DNA from 3 places in the Streptomyces sp. NPDC047515 genome. Region 3 is predicted to be linked to each of the others. Evidence: riboswitches for the same ligand, from Rfam matches in the RefSeq annotation. Region 3 holds a riboswitch; each other region holds the start of a gene.

Region 1 (9,770 bases), on a different contig from region 3:
TCCAGGACGAGGAAGATCCCGGTGATCCACGCGTTGGCCCGCAGGTCCAGGAGACCGGCGAGGGTGGCGAGCACCATGACGCCCGCGCCCGCGGCGGGGGCCGGAATGTGCACGACGGGGGCGAGGTAGTCCGCCGTTCCCATGGCGATGACCGGGGGCACGATCATCACGACCAGCAGGGAGAGCACGAAGACGAGCCATCCGGCCAGCCGTCCCGCCATGGTCGACACCATGGCGTACTCGCCGCCCGCGCTCGGAATGAGGGTGCCGAGCTCCGAGTAGCAGAAGGCGACCGCGATACAGAGCAGTGAGCCGATGGCGATGGTGAGGGCGGTGTACGTGCCGAGGCTGGAGAACAGGTCCGGAACGACCACGAAGAGGGTCGAGGCGGGCGTCACGCAGGAGAGCGTGAGCAGTGTTCCGCCCACGACGCCGATGGAACGCTTGAGCTTCTGTGGGGTGGGGCCGGTCGCCGGCGCGAGCGCCTGGGGAGCGCTGAGCGTTTCGGTCATCGTGCGATTCCGATCAACAGGTGCGGTGTCTGAGCACGGGAGCGGTATCGCCTCCAGACGAGGACGTGGTGAGTGGTTTCATCGCTCCCAGCGCGATATGCAATCCTGACGAGTTCCGCAGGTCAAGAGCTGTTCACCTTCGGAATTCGTTGTTTCGGAAGCAGAATTCAACTGTTTGGCGTTAAGAAGGCGTCAATCTGTTGGGGATCGGCGGGTACGGGAACCGCAGCCGGATCCCGTGGAAAGTTTTGCCCGTCCCGGATACCGGAAGGGTGCGGCGCCCCGGGACGCCCTGAAGCCGGGCTTGCGCGGGTCGCGCATCCACCGTCTTGGTGCCAGCCTGAATACATGGCTTGGGCGTCATGGACGACTCGCGGTGTGTTCTCCGGGCACGGTGGCGTGCTGACGGAAGAGGTCGGCGTCCTGTCCGGGGATCTGACCGTCCACACGACCTGGGCCGATGACACGGCCCAGGTGACAGTGCAGTACACAGGGGCGATCGACTGGTTCACCATGTCCGGCAGTCCGGTGCCGTGCTGCTCGGAGGATGACAGCCGGCGTCTGCACGACGCGGTGGTGCGGTCCGTTCGGGAGGGAGAGGCGGCCACGGTCCCCGGACCGCCGCCGCAGAACTCGGAGCGGCCCACGGAGAGCGCCCAGGAATGACGGTGACGTCGCCGGGCGTCCGGTGGGGCGCGGTGCCCCGCGTGGGCGCGTCGGACGCCGCACGGGCACGACGACCGGACGCACGTCGCGGGTCGCTGAGGGCTGACCCGTCATCGCAAGCGGGCGCGCGGCCCTGCTTCATTAGGATCCATTGCATGAGCACAGCATTCAGCGGCTGGACAGAGCAGGCATTCGAGCTGCTTCTGCAACTGGAGGGCGCGCCTTCGCAAGAGACACGCGAGAAGCTCAGGAAGGACCGGGAACGCCTCGTCCGGCAACCCATGATCGCGTTGCTGAACGACGTGGCGGACGCGGACCAGTTGTACGAGGACTTCTCCGTCTGGGGGTTCCGCAAGGATCCGTGGTGGTGGCAGCATCAGGCGGCGGTGATCCGGATCGCGCGCAATGTCCAGATAGGGCTGCGCTTCGACCTCGACGGGCTCCGGATCAGCGGCGGCTGGAGCTATCCGGATCCGGGGCAGATCCCGTTGTTCCGTACGGCAGTTGCCGCGCGAGAGAGCGGACCGGAGCTGGTGCGCGCCGTCGGGGCCCTGGAGGCGCGAGGGTATGAGATCACCGGTGACGTCATGCAGCGCGTGCCGCGTGGTCACGACGCCGGCCATCCGCGCGCCGCTTTCCTTCGGCACCGCTCGGTGTCCGCCGCCCGTCCCCTCGGCGGGGACTGCGCCGAGCACACGACGGCGCTGGTCGGCTCCGTGCTCGTGGCGGCGGAGGAATTGGCTCCCCTGCTGTCCTGGCTTGCCCGTCATGTGACCGTTCCGGGCTCCCGTCGGCCTGCCACGTGACGTCGCCGCCGTGTAAGGCCCCCTGCCGACGAGCTGCCGAAAGGCGGTCCCTGACCGGGTGGGTGGTCCGCTGCCGGGAGAAGTGTCCGGCCTCTCGCCACCCGTCGGTCCTGAACCGCCTTTCTGTGCCGCTGTGCGTCAGTACGCCCCGAAGACGTTGTCGATCGAACCGTACTTGTCGGCGGCGTAGTTGCACGCTGCGGTGATGTTGGCGACCGGGTCGTAGCTGTCCATGGACGTGCCGGGCACGTGGTAGGCACGGAACGTCGGGTCGATGATCTGCAGAAGGCCCTTGGAGGGCGTTCCCGCCGCGGCGTTCGAGTCCCAGTTGTTGATGGCCCGCGGGTTGCCGGAGGACTCGCGGATGATGTTGCGGTGGATGCTGTCGTAGCTGCCGGGGATACCGTGCTGGGCCATGACGGCCAGCGCCTCCCTGATCCAGCCGTCCAGATTGTTCGCGTACGTCGCGGGCTTTGCCACCGAGATGGTCGCGGCCGATGCAGCGGCGGTTTTCACAGTGGACGCGGCGGGGGTGGCTGCCCCGATGGTCAGCGTCATGCCCGGGACAATCAGTCCGGGATTGTCGCCGACGACCTTTCGATTGTCCGCGTACAGCTTCTGCCAGCCACCGCTGAGGGAATGGGCTTTCGCGATCTTGGCAAGAGTGTCGCCGGCGACCACGGAATACGTTGCGGGTGCAGCCTTCTGCACGGAAACTTCCTTGGCGGTGGCGGCCTGCGCCGGCGCGGCGGAGGCGAAGCCGGCACCCACCAGCGGAAGTACGAGGGCGACTCCGCCGGTGGCCGCGGCGATGAAACCGCGGGTCAGCGAGGTGGACGTGCGGCGACCGTGCTTACCCGTTGTGGACATGCTGAATTCCTCTCCGTCGCCTGCGAGGTGAGCTGTCGGGTTCGGACTGGAGATGTCCGGCCGCACGTGAATGCGGCTTCACCCCGAGCCGTTCCGGATACCGGACCGGCGGCTTACCTGGGTCCCCCGCTCCTGCCGAACATGAGTGGGTCGGATTCTCGGACGGCGGCAGGATTTGGCGTTCCGTCCGGATTGACGGTGACCGTAGGCGAGAAACACCGAAAGGAACAAGCCCCTATTTTTGGATCACATTTCATTTGCAAGATCGAGTAACTGAATTCGCCGTAATCCACCTCACACCGCGCGACCAAATTTCGTTGCACAGAAGGGAAGCGCGCCGACTGCCGAGCGCTTCGGAACCCAAAACGTGACTCACACCACGAAGCCACAAAAGGGACATTTCTTTCGGATCCCAAATGGTGCGGTCGATGGATAAATCCACCTTTATTGACGAAGTTATTAATTTCGGACAAATCGCTCATATCGAGACATTCGACCGCCGGTGCGAAGGCTCTCCGCTCCGGCACACCGCTCACCGGACCGACCTCGTCCGACGGGGGCTCCGTCACCTCGGGGCTTTGCCTTTCGTCCCGCGGCTCGCTATCGTCCCTGGCGGCCCTGTTGTCTCCGATAGAGGTGGACGTTGCGCATCTGAGGTTCGCGAACATCGCGCCGTACGGCTCCTGCCGTACGCCCGTCACGCAGTAGCAGTGTTTTCTCCTGCCCGTGACCCCGCGCGGATGCGACCTCGGTGCCTCAGCCGTCCTTCGACCTTCCGGACTGCCGCACCCTCCTTCTCGGCACGGTCGCTGCGTGGTGCTCGCATACGAAGCCCCCATTCACCACGCTTGCGACTGCGAGGATCATCATGGCGACACCCACTGCCCCCAGCGCTTCGCTCACCTGCTCCGCTCTGTCCTTCCAATGGCCGGACGGCACGACCGTCTTCGACGGCCTCTCGCTCAGCATCGGCCGGGGCCGCACCGGTCTCGTGGGGACCAATGGCGCGGGCAAATCCACCCTGCTGCGACTGCTGGCCGGCCGACTTCACCCCACCCAGGGCTCGGTCGCGGTCGGCGGCAGCCTCGCCTACCTGCCGCAGAACATCACCCTCGACACGACGCTGCGTGCGGACGAGGCCCTCGGCATCGCCGAGCGGCGCGCCGCGCTGCGCGCCATCGAAACCGGGGATGTGGACGAGAAGCACTTCGAGACGATCGGCGACGACTGGGACGTCGAGGAACGCGCCGTGGCGACCCTGAGCTCCCTGGGACTCGGCAACATCGAACTGGACCGAACCGTGGCCCAGTTGTCCGGAGGCGAGACCGTCCTTCTGCGGCTGGCCGCGCTGCTGCTGGAGCGTCCCGACGTGCTGCTGCTGGACGAGCCGACCAACAACCTCGATGTACTCGCCCGGCGCAGGCTCTACGAGGCCGTCGACAACTGGCGCTCCGGTGTGCTGGTCGTGGTCAGCCACGACCTCGACCTGCTGGAGCGCGTCGACCGCATCGCCGAACTCCGGTCCGGTTCCGTGAACTGGTACGGCGGCGGCTGGTCGGCCTACCAGGAAACCCTGAGTATCGAACAGGAGGCCGCCGGAAGGATGTTGCGCGCCGCGGAGGCGGATGTGCGCCGACAGAAGCGCGAACTGGAGGAGACCCAGGTGAAGCTGGCCCGACGCCAGCGTCAGGGGAGGAAGACGGAGGCCGACGGCGGGCTCCCGAAGATCCTCGCCGGCCGCCGGAAGCGGTCCGCGCAGGAGTCCGCGGGAAAGCTTCGCGGCCTCCAGGAGGACCGGCTCAGCGAGGCGCGCGACCGTCGTGAGGAGGCCGCGGACGCGATCCGTGACGATGCCGAGATCCGAGTGAGCCTCCCCCACACCGCCGTTCCCGCCGGCCGCACCGTGCTGAGCCTGCACGAACTGCGCCCCCGGTTCGGCCAGCTGCACCAGGGCGACCTCCATGTGCACGGGCCCCAGCGGATCGCGCTCGTCGGGCGCAACGGCGCCGGCAAGACGACACTGATGCGCACCCTCACCGGCGAACTGGCTCCGCTGTCCGGCGAGGCCAGGACGTACGTACCACTGCGATTCCTTCCGCAGCGGCTGGACGTGCTGGACGACGACCTCAGTGTCGCGGCGAACGTGGCCCGGATGGCTCCCGGAGTCACCGACAACCACATCCGCTCCCAGCTGGCACGCTTCCTGTTCCAGGGCAAGCGCGCGGAACAGCCGGCGGGCACCCTCTCCGGGGGAGAGCGCTTCCGTGCCGCGCTCGCCGCGGCGATGCTCGCCGCACCGGCCCCGCAGCTGCTGATGCTGGACGAGCCGACCAACAACCTCGACATCGCCAGCGTGCGGCAGCTGACCAGCGCACTCGAGTCCTACGAGGGAGCGTTGCTGATCGCGAGCCACGATCTGCCGTTCCTCGAATCGGTCGGCATCACCCGCTGGCTGGTCCTCGGGGAGGAGCTCCAGGACACCACCGCGGAGGAGGTGGGCGACCTGCTCGCGGCGTCGGAAGCGGGCTGAGCAGTCACGTGACTCCGTGGAACACGTACGGGAGGGGGTGCGGGCCACGTGAGGCCGGGGCCCGCCCCCCGCCAGGGGTCAGAGCCTGGCGATGATCTTGTTCATCTTCTCGATCTCGGCCGTCTGGGCGGTGATGACGGCGTCGGCGAGCTTCTTCGCGTCGGCGTTGCCGCCGTTCTTCCGCTCGGTCTCGGCCATGGTGACCGCGCCCTTGTGATGGCCGATCATGAGCTGCGCGAACTTCTTGTCGAAGTCCTTGCCCTTGGCCGCCTCAAGGCCGCTCATGTCCTTGTCGGACATCATCCCGGGCATCCCGGAGCCGTTCGAGCCATGGTCCATGCCAGGCATGTCACCCATCGAGGACGAGGCCGCGGGCAGCGGCTCGCCCCAGGACTTCAGCCAGCCCTTCATGGTGCTGATCTCGGGGTCCTGGGCCTTCTCGATCGCGGCGGCCAGCACCTTGATCTCGGGGTCGGCGGCGCGGCCGTCGGCCAGCTTCGCCATCTCGATGGCCTGCTGGTGATGCGGGATCATCTGCTGCGCGAACTCCACGTCCGCGGCGTTGAACGCACCGCCGGGAGTGGCCGACGCGGCGGCACTGCCGGAGCCGTGGTCCATGCCGGGCATGGACGAGCTGTCGGACTTGGAGCTTTCCGAGGAGCCACAGGCCGCCAGCGTCAGAGCGAGCGCGGCAACAGTGCCGACGGCCGCGAGCGTGCGGCGGAGGGTGGCGGAGGACGGAGAAACGGACATCACGCGTTCTTTCCAGGTGGATTGCGCCACATCGGTGGCGCGCGAAAGGGACAGGAGCATCCGGCCGTCCGGCCGGACGGCCGGGAACGGCGGACAACTGTCACGTCCGCGCGATGCACACCTGGAGCAGTAGATCCCTGCCGGCGAAGGGCGGCCCCCGCCGTGCCGGTCCGCACACCTCCGTGCGCCGTCTCCCGAGCACCCACAGGGCCAGGACCACCAGGCCCAGCGCCATGAGCAGCGGCAGCAGCCGATCGCGGGCGTGGGTGAATACGCATGACTCACCGCTCGTCGCGGGCATGACGGCGGCGGCCTGCGCCGGGCCGTGCTCGTCCGGCATGGCCGTGTGGGCCGCACCCGTCGTCATCGACATGTGCGGGTCCGAGGCCGCCGTCGGGGCACCGTGACAACCCTCGGCGGCGCTCGTGGGAGCCCCGTGCATGAGGAACAGACCGCACAGGACGGCACACAGCACGAGCAGCCGGGACACTCCCGGTGTACGCGCGCCTCTGTGGTCCACGGCTGCCTCGCATGCTCGGTCGTACGGGTTCTGAGGTACGCGCCCGACGATACCCCCAGAGGGTTTCCCCGTCCTGTCGTACCCCGTCCTGTCGCAGCCTTGTCGGCGTACGGCGTACGGCGGGTCCTCGGCCGCGCACGGGGCGTGGGACGGCTCACTCGACGCTTCGGGCACGCGCCCATGCGACGTCGCTGAGCAGGCGCAGACCATTGAGGCATCTACGCGTTGTACGACGACCACGTCGCTCCACCCGCCGTCACTCCCCCGAGCGATGACGGAGTCCAGGAACCCCCCGAGGATCTCATCGAAGGCCTCCGGTCGTTCCATGTTGGGGAAGTGCGCGGCACCCTCGACGGTTGCGGCACGCCCGTCGGCGACTGTCCGTACGAGGCGCTGGGCCATGCCGATATGGTCGTCCGAATCGATGCCGCCGCTGATGGCCAGTACCGGGATCGTGATGCTCGCCACCCGCGCCCAGGTGTCCGGCACGGGCCGGCGCCAGTCGCGTTCGTCGCCGGTGTGCTTGGCGACCGTCCGCACGGTCATCTCGCGCAGTCGGCGCACGACGGTGGGGTCGACATCGCCGAGCGTGCGGCGCGGACCGGCGGCGAAGAGCATGGAGGCGTCGATCCAGCCTCCGACGTCACCGGCGGCCAGGGCGCGGGCCTGGTCGGCCAGGATCCCCTCGGCCCAGGGGTCCTGGAACTCGGGCTCGCTCGTTCCGGCACCACTGACGACCAATGCGCGCACCAGATCGGGGTGTTCGAGCGCGGTGTCGACCGCGGTCGCCGCACCCATCGACACCCCGACGAGGATCGCGGGACCGGCGTCGAGGTGGCGCAGCAGTGCGGCCAGGTCGTCCGTGTGACGGAACGGCCCACCGGCGTTGGACGATGCGCCGTGTCCACGGGCGTCCGGCACGACCACCCGGTGGCGCCGCGCGAGAACCGGCACCTGGTCGTCCCACATGCCGTGGTCGAGGAAGCCGGCGTGCAGCAGCACCAGCAACGGGCCCGCCCCGTTGTCCCGGTAGCGGAGGAGGCCGTCCTCGGTCTCGTAGGAGAGCAGGCCTGAGGTAGCAATCATGACAACCAAGGTGCCATCTGCTCACATATTGGCAACCTAGGTGTCATGATGACCGGGTGACCGACAGCGACCCGCCCCTGACCCCCGACGATCTCGCCCAGCGACTCACGGAGGTGTTCACTCTTGTCGGCCCGCTGTACAGACGGGTGCAGCGCAAGGTGGAAGAGGCCGCGCCGATCGAAGGCCTCTCCGTCGGCGTGCGCGCTGTCCTGGAGCTGCTGCGCGAGCACGGGCCCATGACGGTCCCGCAGATGGGGCGCGCACAGGCGCTGAGCCGGCAGTTCGTGCAGCGCATGGTCAACGACGCCGCGGCGGGGCAGCTGGTCCGGATCGTCCCGAACCCCGCCCACCAGCGGTCGTCGCTGATCCGGCTCACCGATGGCGGCAGGGCGGCGATCGACGCCGCCCTCGCCCGCGAACAGGACCTGCTGCGCCGGGTGGACGGGAACCTGACCGACGCCGACGTGACGGCCTGCGTCCGGGTGCTCGGCAAGATGCTCGATCTCTTCGACAACGTCGACGTGGACTGAGAGATCGGCGGTGCCGCGGTCGCTCCCAGGGGGTGAGCCGGAAGGAGGACGACCCGGCGCCCCGGCCGGCGGCACGGGCAAACGCGCGTCAGGCGCCGGTCCACCGGCGGCCTTCCGTCACCGAGTGCGGAACCATTTCTCCGCGTCTACGCTCATATCTGGATCTATGCCGCCAGCAGTCGTGACGCGACAGGAAGCGAGTTCCCATGGAGCGGCTCAAGACATCGGGACTCGCTGGGGAACTCTCGGCGGAGTTCCTCGGCACGTTGGTGCTGATCCTCTTCGGCTGTGGTGTCGTGGCCCAGGTCGTCGCGGGCGGTGCGCTCACCGAACCGCCGGGAGGCCTCGGGAATCACGACAGCATCGCCTGGGCATGGGGCCTCGGAGTCACTCTGGGCGTCTACGTGGCGGGCAGACTGAGCGGGGCGCACCTCAACCCCGCTGTGACTCTTTCGCTCGCCGCTTTCAAGGACTTCCCTTGGAAGAAGGTGGCTCCCTACACGCTTGCCCAGTTGGTCGGGGCCTTCATCGGGGCGCTGCTGGTGCGTTGGAATTACACCGAGGCTCTGGCCAAGGCCGACCCGGGGCACACGATCAAGACGCAATTCGTCTTCTCGACGCTGCCCGCCAACGGGAACACCGCGCTTCCGGTTCATGAATGGGGAGCGCTGCGGGACCAGGTCATCGGCACCGCCATTCTCATCCTGCTGATCTTCGCGGTCACGGATCTGCTCAACACACCGCCGGGCGCCAACATCAGCCCGTTCATCGTGGGCCTCATCATCGTGGCCATCGGCATGGCATGGGGCACCAATGCCGGATACGCGATCAATCCGGCGCGTGACCTCGGCCCCCGGCTCGCAAGCTTCCTCACCGGCTACGAAGGGGCGTGGCGGGACCAGTACGGGAAGCTGTACTTCTGGGTGCCGATCGTGGGCCCGCTCGTGGGCGGCTTGATCGGCGCGTTCGTCTACAAGGCCCTGATCGGCCGATTCCTGCCGGGCGCCGAACCGGAGCCGGAGGGCAGCATCCCCACGCCGCCGGAGAAGTGACGCCCGGTTCCTTCTTCGGGCGCGACTCAGGAGAGGCAGCATGTCATGGCGGACTTCATCGGCGCGGTGGATCAAGGCACCACCAGCAGCCGCTTCATGATCTTCGATCACGGCGGAAACGAAGTGGCCAAGCACCAGTTGGAGCACGAGCAGATCCTGCCCCGCCCCGGCTGGGTGGAGCACGACCCGGTGGAGATCTGGGAGCGCACCAACTCGGTGATGCAGAACGCCCTGCGCACCGGCGGTCTCGGCGCCACCGATCTCGACGCCATCGGGATCACCAACCAGCGCGAGACCACCGTCGTGTGGGATCCGCGCACCGGCCGTCCGTACTGCAACGCGATCGTGTGGCAGGACACCCGGACCGACTCGATCGCCAAGGCCCTGGAGGACGAGGGGCATGGCGAGGTCATCCGGCGCAAGTCGGGGCTACCGCCGGCCACGT
Region 2 (9,770 bases), on a different contig from region 3:
CCACCCAGTGAGCGCAGGTCCTCCCCCTCGCCCCGCCTGGCCCGCTCCTGACCGAGCCTGACCAGACCGCGCAGCACCTTGAGATGCGCCTCGGTGCGGCGCTGCGCGGCGCGCGCGGCACCCAGCGGCTCCAGCAGCGCCCGGACCTCCAGGAGGTCGGCGGCCTCCTGCTCGGTGGGCTCGGCGACACAGGCGCCCGCGTGCCGGCGGGTGACCACGAACCCCTCGGACTCCAGGGTGCGCAGCGCTTCCCGCACCGGGACACGGGAGACCCCGTAGCGGCGCGCCAGCAACTCCTCGGTGAGCCGGCTGCCGCGTTCGAAGACACCGGAGACGATGTCGTCACGGATTGCCGTGCATACCGAATGCGCCGGAATACGCATGTCCGAACCTCCGCCTTAATCCCCGCGAAACGCGGCCGACCGACGTCTGTTCTGCGACTCTATTGCAATGCGGCGTCATTTCCGATGCCGGGTGGAAATTCATGAATATCTTTTGGTCGCGGGGCGGCCGGCCGTCGGCACCACGGGCGGTGCGGCGGTCGATTCGGCGGTCGGGCGCGGGGGGGCGCGTCCGACCGCCGGGCGCGACGAAGGCCCCGGCGTGACGCCGGGGCCTTCGAAGGGGCGCTGAGGACGGTCGCCGGTCAGACGTTGACGCCGTGAGCGCGCAGGTACGCGACGGGGTCCATGTCGGAGCCGTACGAGGGCGTGGTCCTGGCCTCGAAGTGGAGGTGCGGTCCGGTGGAGTTGCCGGTCGAGCCGGAGAGGCCGATCCGCTGACCGGCACCGACGCTCTGGCCGACGGAGACGCCGATCGAGGAGAGGTGGCCGTACTGCGTGTACGTACCGTCCGTCATCCGGAGCACGATGTTGTTGCCGTACGCGCCGCCCCAGCCGGCCTCGACGACCGTTCCCGCGCCGACGGCGACGACGGAGCTGCCGGACGCGGCGTGGAAGTCGATGCCCGAGTGTCTGCCGGAGGACCAGAGCGAGCCGCTGGACTTGTAGCCGGTGGTGACGTACGAGCCGGCGACCGGGAGCTGGTAGGAGCCCAGACGGGTGCGCTCGGCGGACCGGGCGGCGCGCACCTTCTCGGCACGCGCCTCTGCCTCACGCTCCGCCTCGGCCTTCGCCTCTGCGGCCTTCTTCTTGGCCTCGGCCCTGCGCTGGGCCTCCGCCTTCGCCCTGGCCGCGACATCGGCCTGACGCTTCTGCTCGTCGGCCTGGGCGGCGACCTGGTCGGCCAGTGCACCCTCGATCGCGATGATCTGGTTCAGACCGGTCTCGCTGACGGAGGGAGTCCCCGCGTCCGCAGCGAGGGCCGGGGCGGCCATGCCGCCGATGACTCCGGTGGTCGCCAGAGCCGCGGTGCCGGCGATCTTCGCGCTCCTGCGGGTCAGTCGGCTCGGGGCACGATGCTTCCCGGTGGCACGGGTGAAAGCCATGGAGTGGCGGATCCTTTCCTTCCTTCTCGCCTACCGGGTTAGCTGACGGGTTCGGAACAGGAAGGTCTCCTACGGACGCCCCGGCCTCACCGAGGTACAGGCATCCGATTCACCCCAGGGACTGCGTGGGTCCCCGGCTCCCCAGGCTCGCGCCTGATGGGGACTCGGCGATGACTGCCCGGTACGTCACGGTTGCGGCATACGAGTGGCGGACAGCCCAGCCGACGCTAAGCGGCGTCACTTTCATTCACCAAACGGACAGGCCGTTTTGTAGCGCATCCCACAGGGCAGACAGGCAACCTCCCCGCCAGAACGAACAAAAGGGAGACCCTGGCGACACGTGACGCACAGAAGCCTCCCTTTTGTCCCGGTATGCACACCGATGGCGAATCGGTGGACCTACTGGTGCGACCGGCACTCAGCCGGTGCGACCTGCTCCGCCGTGCCGACCCGTGCGACCGGGAGCTCCGCCGGTGTCCGATCGAACGTGACAGTCGACCGGTGATCTGTCACACGCGACCGGGCGGCCGGCCGGTCGCACCCGCACCGGGTCGGCCGTCCGGCATCCGCAACGGGGTACGACGACGGTCAGCCGGCGACCACCGACACCTCTCCGATGCCCAGTGCGCGGACCGGCTCCTCGATCCGCGCGGCGTCACCGACGAGGACCGTGACGAGCCGGTCTCCCGGGAAGGCGTTGACCACCGCCGCAGTCGCCTCGACCGTGCCGGTCTCCGCGAGCCGGGCGTACAGCTGTGCCTGGTAGTCGTCCGGGAGGTGCTGCTCGACCTGATCTGCCAGAGTGCCCGCGACGGAGGCCGCCGTCTCGAACTTCAGCGGTGCGACGCCCACGAGATTCTGCACGGCCGTCTCGAGCTCTTCATCGGTCAGCCCCTCGGCCGCCAGGGTCCGCAGGACCGTCCACAGGTCCTCCAGCGCCGGCCCGGTGGACTCCGTGTCCACCGATCCGCTGATGGCGAGCATCGCGGCGCCGGTCGCGCCCGAGGCGGAGTCCGGGGCCGACGACCGCAGCACCTGGGCAAAGGCCCGCACGCCGTAGGTGTAGCCCTTCTCCTCGCGCAGCACACGGTCCAGCCGGGAGGTGAGCGTGCCGCCCAGGCAGTACGTGCCCAGCACCTGGGCCGGCCACACGCTGTCGTGCCGGTCGGCGCCGATCCGGCCGATCAGCAGCTGCGTCTGCACCGCGCCGGGACGGTCGACGATCACCACTCGGCCGGTGTCGTCGGCGGTGATCGGCGGGACCGGACGGGGCTCGGCGGCGTCGCCCGACCAGTCGCCGAGGGTGTCGGCGAGCAGGGCGTCGAGGTCGATGCCGGTGAGGTCGCCGACGACCACGGCGGTCGCCGCGGACGGCCTGACATGGGCGTCGAAGAAGGCACGCACGGCCGCCGAGTCGATCCGCTCCACCGTCTCCTCGGTGCCCTGGCGCGGGCGCGACATCCGCGCCGTGGCCGGGAAGAGCTCTTTGGAGAGCTGCTTCGCGGCTCGCCGGGCCGGATTGGCCTGCTCGTGCGGGATCTCGTCGAGCCGGTTGCGCACCAGCCGTTCGATCTCGCTGTCGGCGAAGGCGGGCGACCGCAGCGCCTCGGCGACCAGCGCGAGCGCCTTGGCCAGCCGGGAGGCCGGGACCTCCAGGGAGACCCGGACTCCGGGGTGGTCCGCGTGCGCGTCGAGGGTGGCGCCGCAGCGCTCCAGTTCGGCGGCGAACTCCTCGGCGGTGTGCTTGTCGGTGCCCTCGGACAGTCCCCGCGACATGATCGTGGCCACGCCGTCGAGGCCCTCGGGCTCCGCGTCCAGAGGGGCGTCGAGGAAGATCTCGACCGCCACGACCTGCTGGCCGGGGCGGTGGCAGCGCAGCACCATGAGGCCGTTGGGCAGGGCGCCGCGCTCCGGCGCGGGGAAGGCCCAGGGCCGTGCGACGCCGGGCGTCGGCTGCGGGTGGTACTGCATCGAAACTCCAGTCGCGGCAGCGTCGGTCACTTGTCCGCCCCTTCGTGCGCGTCGGTGTCGTCGGCGTCGGTCTCATCAGTGTCCGCCGCGTCCGCGGGCTCGGCCGATTCGACCGGCTCGTAGACCAGCACCGCCCGGTTGTCAGGGCGCAGCTGGGCCTTGGCGACGGCCTGGACCTCTTCCGCGGTGACGTCGAGCACCCGCTGTACCGCGGTCAGGGCGAGCTGCGGGTCACCGAACAGCACGGCGAACCGGCAGAGTTCGTCGGCGCGGCCCGCGACCGTACCGAGCCGGTCCAGCCACTCCCGCTCCAACTGGGCCTGTGCGCGCTCCATTTCCTCGGGCGTGGGGCCCTCGGCCGCGAACCGGGCCAGCTCCTCGTCGACCGCGGCCTCGATCTGCGGCACCTCGACACCGCCGGACGTCTTGACGTCCAACCAGCCGAGCGAGGGGGCGCCGGCCAGTCGCAGCAGCCCGAATCCGGCCGCCACGGCCGTACGGTCACGGCGCACCAGACGGTTGTGCAGCCGCGACGACTCGCCGCCGCCGAGCACGGTCAGCGCGAGATCCGCCGCGTCGCACTCACGGGTGCCGTCGTGCGGCAGCCGGTAGGCGGCCATCAGCGCGCGCGCCGGGACCTCCTCGTGCACCTCTTCGCGCAGCTGCTCGCCGATGGTCTCGGGGAGCGTACCGTCGCGCGGCGGCTGCTTGCCGTCGTGGGACGGGATGGAGCCGAAGTACTTCTCGATCCAGGCCAGCGTCTGCTCAGGATCGATGTCGCCGACGACCGAGAGCACCGCGTTGTTGGGCGCGTAGTACGTCCGGAAGAAGGCGCGCGCGTCCTCAAGGGTCGCCGCGTCCAGGTCGGCCATCGAGCCGATCGGCGTGTGGTGGTACGGGTGGCCCTCGGGATAGGCCAGGGCCGTCAGCTTCTCGAACGCCGTGCCGTAGGGAACGTTGTCGTAGCGCTGGCGCCGCTCGTTCTTGACGACGTCCCGCTGATTCTCCATGGACTCCTCGTCGAGCGCGGCGAGCAGCGAGCCCATGCGGTCGGCTTCCAGCCAGAGGGCCAGCTCCAGCTGGTGCATGGGCATCGTCTCGAAGTAGTTGGTGCGCTCGAAGCTGGTGGTCCCGTTGAGCGAACCGCCGGCCCCCTGCACCAGCTCGAAGTGCCCGTTCCCCTTGACCTGGCCGGAGCCCTGGAACATCAGGTGCTCGAAGAGGTGAGCCAGACCGGTGCGACCCTTGACCTCGTGGCGCGAACCGACGTCGTACCAGAGGCAGACCGCGGCGACCGGGGTCAGATGGTCCTCGGAGAGCACCACGCGCAGGCCGTTGGCCAGACGGTGCTCGGTCGCTGTCAAGCCGCCGGAGCCGGCCCGGGCTGTGGCCGTGTGACCCATGGGCATGTACGTCCCTTCGATCGCGATACTGGATTTCCTGCGAGACCTGCCACTGTAAGCAAGCGCACAGACACCTGACGAAGTTCCCATACCGCGGAAGTTCGCGGGAAAGAGGGTCGTGCCCCCTCCCGACGGGTCGTGAAACCACCCCGGCAGGGGTCCGGAGCGGCTCTTGGGACGGGTCGAGGTCGGCGATGTCAGTGCGGCGGTCCACAATGGTCGGCGTCAGAACCTGAGGTTGCCCGAACAGAATCCGTGAAGGAGTCGCAGCAGCGATGGCCCGCCGCAGCACGAAGACCCCGCCGCCGGACGACTTCGAGGAGAAGATCCTCGACATCGACGTCGTCGACGAAATGCAGGGCTCCTTCCTTGAGTACGCGTACTCGGTGATCTACTCACGGGCCCTGCCGGACGCCCGTGACGGCATGAAGCCGGTGCACCGCCGCATCGTGTACCAGATGAACGAGATGGGCCTGCGCCCCGACCGCGGCTTCGTGAAGTGCGCCCGTGTCGTGGGCGAGGTCATGGGCAAGTTGCACCCGCACGGCGACTCGTCGATCTACGATGCGTTGGTCCGTCTGGCACAGCCGTTCTCCATGCGGCTCCCCCTGGTGGACGGCCACGGCAACTTCGGCTCGCTCGGAAACGACGACCCGCCGGCCGCCATGCGGTACACCGAGTGCCGGATGGCCGACGCGACGTCACTGATGACGGAGTCGATCGACGAGGACACCGTCGCTTTCCAGTCGAATTACGACGGCCAGGAGCAGGAGCCGACCGTTCTCCCGGCCGCGTACCCGAACCTCCTGGTCAACGGGTCGTCCGGGATCGCCGTAGGCATGGCGACCAATATGCCGCCGCACAACCTGGGCGAGGTCATCGCCGCCGCCCGTCATCTCATCAAGCATCCGGGTGCGGACCTGGAGACCCTGATGCGGTTCGTCCCCGGCCCCGATCTGCCGACCGGTGGCCGGATCGTGGGCCTGGGCGGGATCAAGGATGCCTACGCCGGCGGGCGGGGCACGTTCAAGATCCGCTCGACCGTCTCGGTGGAGAACGTGACGGCGCGCCGCAAGGGCCTGGTCGTGACCGAACTGCCCTTCGCCGTCGGGCCGGAGAAGGTGATCGCCAAGATCAAGGACCTGGTCTCGTCCAAGAAGCTCCAGGGCATCGCGGACGTGAAGGACCTGACCGACCGCGAGCACGGCCTGCGCCTGGTCATCGAGGTGAAGAACGGCTTCGTTCCGGAGGCCGTGCTGGAGCAGCTGTACAAGCTGACGCCGATGGAGGACTCCTTCGGCATCAACAATGTGGCGCTGGTCGACGGTCAGCCGCTCACGCTGGGGCTCAAAGAGCTGCTTGAGGTCTACCTCGACCACCGCTTCGACGTGGTGCGCCGGCGCAGCGAGTTCCGCCGTGGCAAGCGCCGTGACCGGCTGCATCTGGTCGAGGGCCTGCTCGTCGCGCTGATCGACATCGACGAGGTCATCCGGCTCATCCGGTCCAGTGACAACTCGGCTCAGGCCAAGGAGCGGCTCATCGAGCGCTTCTCGCTGAGCGAGACCCAGACGCAGTACATCCTGGACACCCCGCTGCGCCGTCTGACCCGGTTCGACCGGATCGAGCTGGAGAGCGAGCGGGACCGGCTCAACGACGAGATCGACAAGCTGACCGCCATCCTCGATTCGGACAGCGAGCTGCGCAAGCTCGTCTCCTCCGAACTGGCCGCGGTCGCGAAGAAGTTCGGTACCGACCGGCGTACGGTGCTGCTGGAGTCGGCCGGTTCGCAGGTCGCCTCGGTGTCGCTGGAGGTGGCGGACGACCCGTGCCGGGTGCTGCTGTCCTCGACCGGACTGCTGGCCCGTACCGCCCATGACGATCCGATCGTCTTCGCCGAGGACGCCAAGCGCGCCAAGCACGATGTGATCGTTTCGGCGGTGCCGGCGACGGCCCGCGGCGATGTGGGTGTGGTGACGTCGACGGGACGGCTGCTGCGGCTCACGGTGATCGATCTGCCCCAGTTGCCGGATACCCACGCCGCACCCAACCTTTCGGGCGGTGCGATGGTGTCGGAGTTCCTCACGCTGGAGAGCGACGAGGAGGTCGTCTGCCTCACCACCCTCGACGAGGCCTCCCCCGGCCTGGCGATCGGCACCCTGCAGGGAGTCGTCAAGCGGGTGGTGCCGGACTACCCGGCCAACAAGGACGAGTTGGAGGTCATCACCCTCAAGGACGGTGACCGGATCGTCGGCGCGGCCGAGCTGCGCACGGGCGAGGAGGATCTGGTCTTCATCACGTCCGACGCGCAGTTGCTGCGCTACCCGGCGGCACAGGTGCGGCCGCAGGGAAGGCCGGCAGGAGGCATGGCGGGGATCAAGCTCGTCGCCGACGCGGTGGTGATCTCGTTCACGGCGGTGGATCCGGCGGCGGACGCGGTGGTCTTCACGGTGGCCGGTTCGCACGGCACGCTGGACGACTCCGTGCTGACGTGCAAGCTCACCCCGTTCGACCAGTATCCGCGCAAGGGCCGGGCCACCGGTGGGGTGCGTTGTCAGCGGTTCCTCAAGGGCGAGGATGTTCTGGTGTTCGGCTGGGCGGGCGCGACGCCGGCCCGCGCCGCGCAGAGGAACGGCGCGCCGACCGAGCTGCCGGAGCCGGACCCGAGGCGCGATGGTTCGGGGACGCCGCTGGTCAAGCCGGTCGCGGTGATCGCGGGCCCGGTGTAGGAGTCGGGCCGGAGACGGGTCCGGTATCGCTAGGCTTCGTCGTCGGGCCGTTGTACGTACCGCAGGACGCCCCACATGCTTTGCTCATGTGCGGCGTCCTGCGTCGCGTCGGGTGTCGGTGCCGTGCTCTCGCGGCAGTCGGCCAGCTCCTTGTGCAGGGCCTCGGGGTCGATGCCTGAGCCGATCAGCACCAGCTGGGTGAGGCGCGGTTCGTCGCGCGTCCAGGGCTGCGGATCGAACCGCAGGAACCTGCCGACCGCGTGCAGGGCGTACTTGTTGCCGCGGTCGCCCATGCCGAAGTCGACGAACCCCTTGATCCGGTAGAGGCCCTGGGGCCTGGAGTCGAGAAACTCCATCAGCCGACGGGGATTCATGGGGACAGCCGCGGTGAAGGAGAGGCTCTCGTAGGCGGTGTGCAGATGATGCCCGTGCCCGTCCGTCTCCTCCTCGGCCCGCTCCGCCAGCAGCAGATCCTCGAAGGTGAGCTGGCGTGCCCTCTCCTCGCAGTCCGGCCGCAGCGCCGGGTCGAAGAGCAGCTCGGGATCGATGCGGCCGTACGTGGCACAGATGACGGCGGCCGCGCCGCCACCCGCCCCTTCACCGGCGGCCGGGGCACCTGTCGCCGCGATGACGTCGCGGATACGGGCCTGTTCCTCGCTTCCGACCCGGTCCGTCTTGTTCAGGACGACAAGATCGGCGACTGCGAGATGGCGGTCGATCTCCGGATGGCGCAGCCGGGTGGCATCGAACTCCGCGGCGTCGACGACTTCCACCAGCCCCCCGTACACAATGTGCGGGTTGTCGCTGGCAAGGATCATGCGTACGACTTCCTGCGGCTCCGCCAGTCCGCTGGCCTCGATGGCGATCACGTCGAGGCGGGCGCCGGGCCTGGTCAGTGTCTCAAGGAAGGTGTCGAGCTCGCTCGCGTCGACCGCGCAGCAGAGGCATCCGTTGCCCAGCGAGACCGTCGAGCCGACCTGCCCGGAGACCGTCATGGCGTCGATCTCGATGGCGCCGAAATCGTTGACGATCACGCCGATCCGGTTCCCGGCACGGTTGTGGAGCAGGTGGTTGAGCAGCGTCGTCTTGCCGGATCCCAGGAACCCCGCAAGGACGATGACCGGGATCTGCTGCTTGCGGGGCGGGGACGACGGGTTCAACGGGGACCTTCCTCGGGGACGTCAGGGCGCCGGGACCGGCTGCGGCGGGGGCGTACCGACGTATCGGGCCGCCGGGCGGATGATCTTCGAGTCCTCCGCCTGCTCCAGGATATTGGCGCTCCAGCCGACCACCCGCGCCGCGCAGAACGTCGGCGTGAACATCTCGCGCGGCAGCCCGCACAGCTCCATGACGACTCCGGCGTAGAACTCGACGTTGGTGTGCAGCTCACGGCCCGGCTTGAGCTCGGCAAGGATCGCCTCGACCTGCCGCTCGACCTCGACGGCGAAGTCGACGAGCGGGCCGCCGAAGCCCTGGGCGATGCCCCGGAGCATGCGCGAGCGGGGGTCCTCGGTGCGGTAGACGGGGTGGCCGAATCCCATGATCCGCTCGCCGGCGCGTACCCGTTGGCGGATCCAGCCGTCGATGCGGTCGGGGGTGCCGATGGCGTCCAGGGTGTCGAGGGCGCGACTGGGCGCTCCGCCGTGCAGTGGTCCGGAGAGCGCGCCGACGGCCGCCACCAGACAGGCTGCGACGTCGGCGCCGGTGGAGGCGACCACCCGGCCGGTGAAGGTCGAGGCGTTGAAGCCGTGGTCGACCGTGGAGATCAGATACTGCTCCACGGCTCTGACGCGTGCGGCATCCGGCACGGAACCGGTCAGCATGTACAGGTAGTTGGCCGCGTACGGCAGGTCGTCACGCGGCTCGACCGGTTCGAGGCCCCGGCCGAGCCGGTGCAGGGCCGTCAGCACGGTGCGGACGGTGGCGCAGGCGGTCAGGGCGTCACCGCGGCGCCGGTCTGCGTCGATGTCGTACACCGGCCGGAAGCCGGCCGAGGCGCCGAGGAGCGAGAGGGCGGTACGCAGACCGGCCAGGGGTCCGGAGGCGGCTCCCGCTCGGGCTATGGCGGGCAGGGCCTCCCGCACTTCCGCGGGCAGCCGCCGCAGCGCGGCGGTGCGGGCGGCGAATTCGGCGCGGGCTGCGGCATCGGGCAGTTCTCCCTCGGACATCAGGTACCAGACGTCCTCGAAGCTGCGGGTCTGTGCGAGTTCGATCGCCGAGTAC
Region 3 (9,770 bases):
GCGATGCTCGCCAACGTCGTCGGTGTGCCCATCGGCGCGTTCGCCGGGCAGTTCATGGGCTGGCGCGGCCCGTTCTGGGCCCTGGCCGGCCTGGCCGCGGCAGCCATCGTTCTCATCGCCCGCACGGTCCCGCACGAGGGCCCGGTCCAGCAGACGGTGTCGATCCACTCCGAAGTGACCGCGCTGCGTTCGGGCCGCCTGCGGCTGGTCCTGGCTGCCTGCGCCACCACCACCGGCGGCGTGCTGGCCGCGTACTCCTACATCGCACCGCTGCTGACCGGCCGCTCCGGCATCGCCCCGGGGCTGGTGCCGCTGGTCCTCGTCGGCTTCGGCGTCGGCGCCCCGGCCGGTTCGCTGGTCGGCGGCCGCCTGGGCGACCGCCGCCCGCACACCGTGACGATCGTGGCCGCCGCGGGAGCGACCCTCCTGCTGCTGGCGATCTGCCTGCTGGCCGGGTACGCCGTGGCCACCATCGTGCTGGTCACCCTGCTCGGATTCTTCGGTCTCGGCGCCAATCCGGTGCTGATGTCGCTGGCCGTCCGCTACGCACGTCAGGCCCCCGTACTGGCCTCCGCGCTGACCGTCTCGGCATTCAACCTCGGAACCGCCATCGGCTCCTGGATCGCGGGCCTCGCCCTCGGCTCCAGGTTGGGGTCCACCGGCCCCGTCGTGGTCGGCACCGTGATTGCCGCACTCACCCTGATCCCCACCGTGGCGCTGGCCGCCCGACATGCGGTCGCCGCCCCCCTCGAACAGGCTTGAAGCCGGACACGCTGACAGATTGTGAGATACCCGCCCTCGGCGAACAGTTGAAACAGCCTCTGGCCTGGGACTTTTAGTGGATCACCGGATGTGCTCCGCATCATAAGCTTCTGTACGTCCTGTACATTTCTTACAGAAGCTCGCGCAGGCCCGCCCGGAGCCGGACAGGCGGACTGCGTACAGACCCGGAGGAGAGGCATCGCTCATGCTGTTCCGTCCCAGCGCCCACTACGTCCTGCCCGAGTTCACCGAGCGCACGACCAGCGGAACCCGCACCTTCGACCCGTACTCCAAGCTGCTCGCCGAGCGGATCGTGTTCCTGGGCACCCCGGTCGACGACACCGCGGCCAGCGACCTGATCGCCCAGTTCATGTATCTGGAACATGACGCTCCGGACCGACCCGTCTCCCTCTACATCAACTCCCCCGGGGGCTCGTTCGGAGCCATGTCCGCGATCTACGACACGATGGAGTACCTCACCTGCGACGTGGAGACCTTCTGCCTCGGCCAGGCCGGTTCCTGCGCCTCGGTTCTGCTCGCCGCGGGCGCTCCCGGCCGGCGGCACGCATTGCCGGGAGCCCGGGTCGTCGTACAGCAGCCCGCACTCGGCGAGCCGGTGCAGGGCCGGCCTTCTGACCTGGAGATCGAGGCCCGGGAGCTGGAACGGGTTCGCGAGATGCTCATCACACTGCTGGCCCGCCATACCGGCCGCAGCGCCGACCAGATCGCCACCGACATCGAGCGCGACCTCATTCTCGACGCGCCGGGCGCCAAGGCGTACGGCCTGGTGGACCACCTCACTGAGAACCGGAAGTCATCGCTCCCCCCGCACGGCCCGAGGTGAACGCCCGGTGCAGCCGCCACACTTGCCGCAACTGCCCGCACTGACCCGCGCCGAAGGGGAGTTCATCGACCGCTACCTCGAAGTCCTCGACCAACTGGGCCGGATCAACCCCGCCCGCGGCAGCGACACCTACGGCGCGCTGCGCGCCGCGCAGGCGCTGGCGTCCCGGGCGATCGAGCTGCGAGACGCCCTCGCATTGATGCATGAACGCGGGGAGGCGCAGATCCACGCGGAAACCCTGGCGCGGGCCCTGCGCGTACTGGACGGGGAGCGGCGGGCCGGACGCGTCACCGCACCCCCTGCTCCGCCGAGTTGATCAACCTCCCCCGTCACCGCCGTCGGCGCGGTCCGGTCAACTCCCCCAGCCTCGCCCGCGGCCGGGATTCGGCCAACTCCCGTACACGACACGCCCGGTGGGCGCCTCGAAATTCCTCGCTCGTTCGGCGTAGGAAGTCCCCCTCGTGAGGGATATCTCAACTTGCGTTTTTCTGATGACCAGTGACCGGAATTAGTGATTCCACCGCTGGTACGGGACCGGTCCCGATGAGTGGCCCCGCCTCCGGATTCATCACCTCCACCCGAACGGGTCAGTCGTGAGGAGCCTCACAAATCGCTGTTTCCCCTCGGAAATCCGGCAGTCGGTGAGTCAAGATCCCTGGGACGACAAGCCCCCGCCACCACGACGGGGCGGTCCGGGCGGACGCCGAGTCCTGCCGCCGTCCGGATGTCTGGTCGACAGAAGTGGATCGGCAGGAGTGGAGGACCCGAGCACAACGGGTCGACCGGATCATCGGTCGACCCTCGGGGTGAAGCCGCCGCGCGCGGCCGGGCAACTTCGCCAGCCCGAACCCGACAGGTCATCCTTCACAGGCGGCTGACGAAGGGTTGCGCATGACTGCGCAGGTTCATGTCCCGTCTCTGCTCGTCCGGGCCGGTACTGCCTCGGTTCTGACTCTGGCCGCCGTCGGCGGCACCATGCTCGCCCCGGGCGCCACGCCGCAGGCCCAGGCGGCGACTCCCTCGATGAAGGCGCTGAACATCGCCGCGTCGAAGAAGGGGTCGCCGTACCGGTGGGGGGCCACCGGCCCCAAGCTCTTCGACTGTTCGGGGCTGACGGTCTATTCGTTCAAGAAGGCGGGCAAGAAGCTGCCCCGCACCGCCCAGCAGCAGTACAACAAGACCCGCCATGTCTCGGCCTCGCGCAGGAAACGCGGCGACCTGGTCTTCTTCCATTACGGTCGCAGCGTCTACCACGTGGGGATCTACGCCGGCCACGGCAAGATCTGGCACTCGCCGAGGACCGGCGCGGTGGTCCGGCTGGAGAAGATCTGGACGAAGAGCGTCTACTACGGGCGGGTCGGCTGATTCCCGTCCGACGGATCACGGCCGCCCTCCGGCCGTGATCCGTCGGAGATACACCGTCCCGTGCCGCTGATCGACTCGTCATCGGTGCCGTGGGGGCCGGTCTCCTGCTCCGGCGCGCTGCGCCTTCCGTCACGGCCGCCCTGATGTGGCTCCGGTGGACCGGACGCCGCTGGGCGTACGACGGCCGGCGCCCGTTCCGTTCCGGCGCACGAACTCGGGTGGTGTGCCGGAATGAGCGAACGAATGCCGTCTCGGCGACGCTCCGGACATGGTTGCGCGACGAGATCGGACCCGCTGCGCCGGCCGGGCGACCGCGAGCACCGAGGCGTGCAGCGGGCGGATCGACGACTGGTCAGCTCTGCACGGGGATGTGCCAGGGAAGCTCGATCCAGACCGTCTTGCCTCCGTCGGCGGTGGGGGTGACGGTGAGCCGGCCGCCGCACTCCTTGGCCAGATACCGGATGATCACCATGCCGCGCCCGTTTCCTGCTGAACGGCGGCGGGCAGTCTACGGGGCCAGCGCGGGTGACTGTCCGTCACCCCCAGATGCAGCTGTTCCTCCCGCTCCAGCCTCAGGTCCACGGTGAAGGTGGGCGACTGTCCGAAGGTGTGCTGGACGGCGTTGGTCGCGAGCTCCGAGACGATGAGGCGGATATTGTCGGCGAACTCGGTGTCGGAGGTCAGGCCCCATTCGGTGAGCACCCGGGCCACATCTCGCCGGGCCGCCGAGACCGAGGCCGGATCGCTCGGCAGAGTGACGCTTGCTTCTTGATGGTCTGCCATGGCGAGCCGTCCCTTTCCCACCCGGACCGACACGGGATCGGCCCCGGTTGTGCTTCGCGCCAGGTTGCCATTGATGCTGCCCCCTGCGACGGCGATCCACCAAGATATGCATATACCTGTCGCTCAATGCGGTGAACCCTGCCGCGCGAAACCGTATGCGGGCGCCACACTGTCCGCTCGGCACGAGAGGGAGGGAGGCCGCGTATGCAGTACGGCCCTGCGGTACGACGCCGCAAGCTCGGGGAGGAGCTCCGGAGCCTGCGCCACGCGTCGGGACTGACCAGTCGGGACGCCGCGCGGATGCTCGGCTGGCACCAGTCCAAGGTGAACCGGATCGAGACCGGTGTCAGTGGGGTGCGGCCGGCCGATGTGGCCGGACTGCTGGACGCGTACGGCGTGGACGACACCCGGCTCCGAACGCTCCTGGAGGCGCTGGCGGGCTCGGCGGGCGGTGGTGGCACCGGTTGGTGGCATGCCTATCGCGGTCTGATTCCGCCGCAGTACCGCGACTTCATCAGTCTGGAGTCGCAGGCGCGGACCGCGCGGACCCTGGAGACCTCGGTGATACCGGGACTTCTGCAGACGGCGGACTACGCACGCGCGGTGACCCGGGCGTCGCTGGACGGTCTACCCGCCGGCCAACTGGACTCCCTGGTGGAGGTGCGGCTCGCCCGGCAGGGGGTGCTGCGGACCGATCCGCCGCTGCGACTGAGCGCGGTGCTCGACGAGGCGGTGCTGCGGCGCGAGGTCGGCGGGCGCCTGGTGATGAGGAACCAGCTGCGCCACCTGACCCGGGTGGCTCAACTACCCCATGTGGAACTCCAGTTACTGCCCTTCTCGGTCGGCGGCTACGCCGGGCTCACCGGGCCTTTCGTTATCTTCTCATTTCCGAACACTTCTGATCTGGACGTGGTAGTTCTCGACCATTTGACGAGTAGCCTCTACCTGGAGCGGAAAGAAGACCTTGAGGCGTACAGCTCGGCCTTCCGCACCATGCAGGCACACGCTCTGTCGCCGCAGCACTCGTTGGACCTCATCGCCGCGATCGACCGCGACGGTCAGTGACCCCGGACTGCCCGAGAGGAGCGTCATGTCGGATTTCCTCGCACAGCACGAATTTCGGTGGCGGCGCAGCAGCCGCAGCACGGGTATGAACAACTGCGTGGAAGCCGCGTCGTTCGGTGACGGACGGCTGGCTGTGCGGGACTCCAAGGACGTGTCCAGGCCACCACTGCGGTTCTCCTCGGCGGCCTGGACCACTTTCGTCTCCGGCCTGCACCGAGGTTCGGGCGGCTGACGGGCAGGACCGTCCACGGAGGAGGTCCGCCCGCGGGATCGGCCGGCCGACGGGGCGATCCGGGCAGGGAGTCCGCCCCCCTGCATGCGGCCGGCCGGCAGGTAGGACGCCCACGGAGGAGGTCGGCCGGCCGCAAGCGATCGATCGACCGGAAGGGTCAGCCGACGGGGGCGGTTCGCCGCACGATCGCCACAGCCGTGGCGATCTGTTCCCCGGTCAGGTCCGCTCGCGCCGTCAGCCGCAGCCGGGAGACGCCGTCCGGCACCGACGGCGGCCGGAAGCAACCCACCACCATGCCCGCGGTGCGGCAGTCGGCCGCCCAGCGCACCGCCGCCTCCGCCGAGGGTGCCCGCACCGAGACCACGGCCGCGTCGGGGCGTGCGGCGGTCAGTCCGGCCGCCGTCAGCCGCTCGTACAACGCGGTGGCCACCGTCCGGGCCCTGGCGGCGCGCTCCGGCTCGCGGCCGAGCAGCCGCAGGCTGCCCAGGGCGGCACCCGCGGCGGCCGGTGCCAGGCCCGTGTCGAAGATGAACGTACGAGCCGTGTTGACCAGGTGTTCGATGACCTCGGCCGAACCGAGGACCGCTCCGCCCTGGCTGCCCAGTGACTTGGAGAGGGTGAGCGTGGTGACGATTCCCTCGCCGCCGGCGAGACCGGCGGCGGCGAGCGCACCCCGGCCGCCCTCCCCCAGCACACCGAGGCCGTGCGCGTCGTCAACGAGCAGTGCGGCGCCCTCCGCGCGGCAGGCGGCGGCCAGTTCGGGCAGGGGCGCGGCGTCGCCGTCGACCGAGAAGACCGAGTCGGTGACCGCCAGCGCGCGCCCCTCGTGCGCCCTCAGGGCCTTGCGCACGGCATCGGGATCGGCGTGCGGCACGACGGCGGTGTCGGCCCGGGAGAGTCGGCAACCGTCCACGATCGAGGCGTGGTTGCCGACGTCGGAGACGATCAGCGAGCCACGGGCGGTGAGCGCGGTGAGGGCGGCGAGATTGGCCGCGTAGCCCGATGACAGCACCAGCGCCGCCTCGAAGCCACAGAAATCGGCCAGTTGGTCTTCGAGTTCGGCATGCAGCGCGGTGGAGCCGGTGACGAGCCGCGATCCGGTCGCGCCCGCACCCCACCGGCGCGCGGCCTCGGCTGCGGCGGCGGTGACCTCGGGGTGCCGGGTCAGCCCCAGATAGTCGTTGCTCGCGAGATCCAGGTGCTCCGGTTCGGCGGGCCGGGGGCGGAGCGTCCGGACGAGTCCGGCGTCCGCGCGGCGGCGCGCCTCGTCGTCGATCCAGTCGAACGGGTCGAAGGGCATGAGCGGTCCCTTTTGTAGGCAGCTCACAGAGGCTAACCGGGAGCGCAGCCGGTCATGGTGTGGCAATACACACACCCGCGACGCGCTCTGTTGTCCGGTTCCTCCTTGGCCGTGGGCCGTGCCGTAGGCCAGGATCAACACCATGGACCTCCTGAACACGCTGGTGGACAAGGGTCTGCGGCGCGAGCTGCCGACCCGTGAAGAAGCTCTCGCCGTGCTGGCGACCTCGGACGACGATCTGCTCGAAGTGGTGGCCGCGGCCGGAAAGGTGCGCCGCCAGTGGTTCGGGCGGCGGGTGAAGCTGAACTACCTGGTCAATCTCAAGTCCGGCCTCTGCCCCGAGGACTGCTCGTACTGCTCGCAGCGGCTGGGCTCGAAGGCGGAGATCCTCAAGTACACCTGGCTGAAACCGGACGAAGCCTCGAAGGCCGCCGCGGCCGGGGTGGCGGGTGGCGCCAAGCGGGTGTGTCTGGTGGCGAGCGGTCGTGGTCCGACGGACCGTGATGTCGAACGGGTTTCGGAGACCATCGAGGCGATCAAGGATCGGCACGAAGACGTCGAGGTGTGTGCCTGCCTCGGTCTGCTCTCCGGCGGACAGGCCGAGCGGCTGCGTTCGGCGGGCGCGGACGCGTACAACCACAACCTCAACACCTCCGCGAGCACCTACGGCGACATCACCACCACCCACACCTACGCGGACCGGGTGGAGACCGTGCAGCAGGCGCAGGCCGCCGGGCTCTCGGCGTGCTCCGGGCTGATCGCCGGGATGGGTGAGAGCGACGCCGATCTGGTCGATGTCGTCTTCTCGCTGCGCGAGCTGGACCCGGACTCGGTGCCGGTGAACTTCCTGATCCCATTCGAGGGAACCCCGCTGGCCAAGGAGTGGAATCTCACCCCGCAGCGGTGTCTTCGCATTCTGGCGATGGTCCGGTTCGTCTGTCCGGATGTGGAGGTACGGCTCGCGGGCGGGCGCGAGGTGCATCTGCGTTCGATGCAGCCGCTCGCCCTGCACCTGGTCAACTCCATCTTCCTGGGTGACTACCTCACCAGTGAGGGACAGGCGGGGCAGGCGGATCTGGACATGATCGCGGACGCCGGTTTCGAGGTGGAGGGAGCGGGGACGACGACCCTGCCCGCGCACCGCGCGCAGCCGGGTGGGGGCTGTGGTGCGCACGACGGCGGATGCGCACCCTGTGGCGACGGGCCGGAGGAGGCCGTTGCCGAGACCGGTGAGGTACCGGCCGCGCGCACGGATCTGGTGACGGTCCGCCGGCGCGGTGCGGGAACGGAGCTCGCCCCCAATGCCTGAGCTCCTGTCCCCGGCCGAGCTGCGGTCCCTGGACCGGGCCCATGTCTGGCATCCGTACGGTCCGATGCCGGGGCGTCAGGAGCCGCTGGTCGTGGAGTCCGCGTCCGGGGTTCGGCTCCGGCTCGCCGAACCGGCGCACGGGCAGGACGAATTGGTCGACGGCATGTCGTCCTGGTGGTCCGCGGTGCACGGCTACAACCACCCGGTGCTCAACGAGGCGGCACGCGGTCAGCTGGACCGGATGAGTCATGTGATGTTCGGCGGGCTCACCCATGAGCCAGCCGTACGGCTGGCCACTCGGCTGGTCGAGATCACCCCGGAGCCGCTGCGGCATGTCTTCCTGGCCGACTCCGGCTCGGTGTCGGTCGAGGTCGCGGTGAAGATGTGTCTGCAGTACTGGCGATCGGCCGGGCGGCCCGAGAAACAACGGCTGCTCACATGGCGCGGCGGCTATCACGGGGACACCTGGCAGCCGATGTCGGTGTGCGACCCCGAGGGCGGCATGCACGGGCTGTGGTCGGGCGTGCTGCCGCGGCAGATCTTCGCGGACGAGCCGCCGGCCGGTTACGACGCGGAGCCGGATCCCGCGTACGTGCGCCACCTGCGGGAACTGATCGCGGAGCACGCCGACCGCCTGGCCGCGGTGATCGTGGAGCCGGTGGTGCAAGGCGCGGGCGGGATGCGGTTCCACTCCCCCGCTTATCTGCGAGTGCTGCGTGAGGCATGCGACGCGCATGACGTCCTGCTGGTGTTCGACGAGATCGCCACGGGTTTCGGCCGTACGGGGAAGCTGTTCGCCGCCGGTCACGCGGGGATCTCGCCCGATGTCATGTGCGTGGGCAAGGCGCTGACCGGCGGCTATCTGACGATGGCGGCGACGCTGTGCACCTCACAGGTCGCAAAGGGCATCTCCAGCGGCGAGGTGCCGGTACTGGCCCATGGCCCCACGTTCATGGCCAACCCGCTCGCCGCCTCGGTGGCGTGTGCCTCCATCGACCTGCTGCTCGGCCAGGACTGGGAGCGGGAGGTCCGGCGGATCGGTACGGGGCTGCGGGACGGTCTCGCCCCGGCGGCTGCGCTGCCCGGGGTCCGGGACGTGCGGGTGCTGGGCGCCATCGGTGTCGTACAGCTCGATCACGAGGTGGACATGGAGACCGCCACCCGGGCCGCGGTACGGGAAGGCGTGTGGCTGCGGCCTTTCCGCGATCTCATCTACACGATGCCGCCCTACGTGACCGGTGACGATGATGTGGCGCGGATCTGCCGCGCCGTGTGCGCGGCTGCGCGGGAGGGCTGAGATGACGGTTCTGGTGGTGACGGGTACGGGCACGGAGATCGGCAAGACGATCGTGACCGCGGCCGTGGCGGCGGCGCACCGGGATCGCGCCGTCGCGGTGCTCAAGCCCGCGCAGACGGGGCTGGCGCCCGGCGAGCCGGGGGACGCGGCCGAGGTGGTACGGCTGGCGGGCGGCCATGTGACCGCGGTCGAACTGGCCCGCTTCCCCGATCCGTTGGCTCCGGCCACGGCCGCCCGCAGGGCCGGGCTCCCACCGGTACGGCCGTACGAGATCGCCGAGGCGGCCGGGAAGCTGGCGACCGAGCATGATCTGGTGCTGATCGAGGGCGCAGGCGGACTGCTCGTCCGGTTCGACGAGGAGGGCGCGACCCTTGCCGACGCGGCCCGGCTGCTGGCCGCACCGGTCGTGGTGGTGACTCCGGCCGGACTGGGCACGCTCAATACCACCGCGCTGACCGCGGAGGCCCTGCGGGCGCGCGGGCTGGAGTGCCTCGGTGTGGTGGTGGGCAGTATGCCCGCCGAGCCTGACCTCGCGGCACGGTGCAATCTGGAGGATCTGCCGGTGGTGGCGGACGCGCCGCTGCTGGGTGTGGTGCCGGCCGGTGCGGGCGCGCTGGAGGTCGCCGACTTCCGTTCCCGGGCGGGGAGTTGGCTGACGGCGAAGCTGGGAGGGAATCGGCCCGCCGGATGAGCGGCTGAGGCGGGCGGGACGGGGGAGAATCGAAGCAGTCGTACCTTTCTTGTCGAGCGCCATGCAGCCGGGCGCCGTGTGGAGGAGTTCCGTCATGCGTCTGCGCGACACGAAGATCCCGG

What was found. Region 3 has a riboswitch for cyclic di-AMP ahead of ABZ826_RS29515 (C40 family peptidase). Riboswitches for the same ligand answer to the same signal wherever they lie in the genome.
Positions count from the first base shown of each region.
Region 1: linked by a shared signal. The riboswitch ahead of ABZ826_RS12545 (LysM peptidoglycan-binding domain-containing protein) and the one ahead of ABZ826_RS29515 (C40 family peptidase) in region 3 are both predicted to bind cyclic di-AMP.
Region 2: linked by a shared signal. The riboswitch ahead of ABZ826_RS17370 (M23 family metallopeptidase) and the one ahead of ABZ826_RS29515 (C40 family peptidase) in region 3 are both predicted to bind cyclic di-AMP.

Region 1 is NZ_JBEYTM010000011.1:160,448-170,217, forward strand. Features, by position in the region: gene ABZ826_RS12530 (APC family permease) at 1-512, opposite strand, end outside; gene ABZ826_RS12535 (hypothetical protein) at 861-1,178, shown strand; gene ABZ826_RS12540 (DUF2461 family protein) at 1,334-1,984, shown strand; gene ABZ826_RS12545 (LysM peptidoglycan-binding domain-containing protein) at 2,123-2,854, opposite strand; cyclic di-AMP (ydaO/yuaA leader) riboswitch at 2,859-3,032, opposite strand; gene ABZ826_RS12550 (ATP-binding cassette domain-containing protein) at 3,723-5,384, shown strand; gene ABZ826_RS12555 (DUF305 domain-containing protein) at 5,463-6,137, opposite strand; gene ABZ826_RS12560 (alpha/beta fold hydrolase) at 6,238-7,743, opposite strand; gene ABZ826_RS12565 (MarR family transcriptional regulator) at 7,800-8,273, shown strand; gene ABZ826_RS12570 (MIP/aquaporin family protein) at 8,480-9,325, shown strand; partial or broken gene glpK (glycerol kinase GlpK) at 9,371-9,770, shown strand, end outside.
Region 2 is NZ_JBEYTM010000018.1:39,972-49,741, reverse strand. Features, by position in the region: gene ABZ826_RS17375 (GntR family transcriptional regulator) at 1-383, opposite strand, end outside; gene ABZ826_RS17370 (M23 family metallopeptidase) at 647-1,447, opposite strand; cyclic di-AMP (ydaO/yuaA leader) riboswitch at 1,460-1,627, opposite strand; gene ABZ826_RS17365 (pitrilysin family protein) at 2,036-3,418, opposite strand; gene ABZ826_RS17360 (pitrilysin family protein) at 3,445-4,827, opposite strand; gene ABZ826_RS17355 (DNA topoisomerase IV subunit A) at 5,097-7,547, shown strand; gene ABZ826_RS17350 (GTP-binding protein) at 7,577-8,707, opposite strand; gene ABZ826_RS17345 (citrate synthase/methylcitrate synthase) at 8,729-9,770, opposite strand, start outside.
Region 3 is NZ_JBEYTM010000046.1:40,304-50,073, forward strand. Features, by position in the region: gene ABZ826_RS29500 (MFS transporter) at 1-762, shown strand, start outside; gene ABZ826_RS29505 (ATP-dependent Clp protease proteolytic subunit) at 971-1,606, shown strand; gene ABZ826_RS29510 (hypothetical protein) at 1,614-1,922, shown strand; cyclic di-AMP (ydaO/yuaA leader) riboswitch at 2,311-2,494, shown strand; gene ABZ826_RS29515 (C40 family peptidase) at 2,498-2,971, shown strand; partial or broken gene ABZ826_RS29520 (ATP-binding protein) at 3,324-3,754, opposite strand; gene ABZ826_RS29525 (helix-turn-helix transcriptional regulator) at 3,959-4,819, shown strand; gene ABZ826_RS29530 (DUF397 domain-containing protein) at 4,845-5,051, shown strand; gene ABZ826_RS29535 (8-amino-7-oxononanoate synthase) at 5,209-6,351, opposite strand; gene bioB (biotin synthase BioB) at 6,494-7,660, shown strand; gene ABZ826_RS29545 (adenosylmethionine--8-amino-7-oxononanoate transaminase) at 7,653-8,957, shown strand; gene bioD (dethiobiotin synthase) at 8,959-9,648, shown strand; gene ABZ826_RS29555 (class I SAM-dependent methyltransferase) at 9,743-9,770, shown strand, end outside.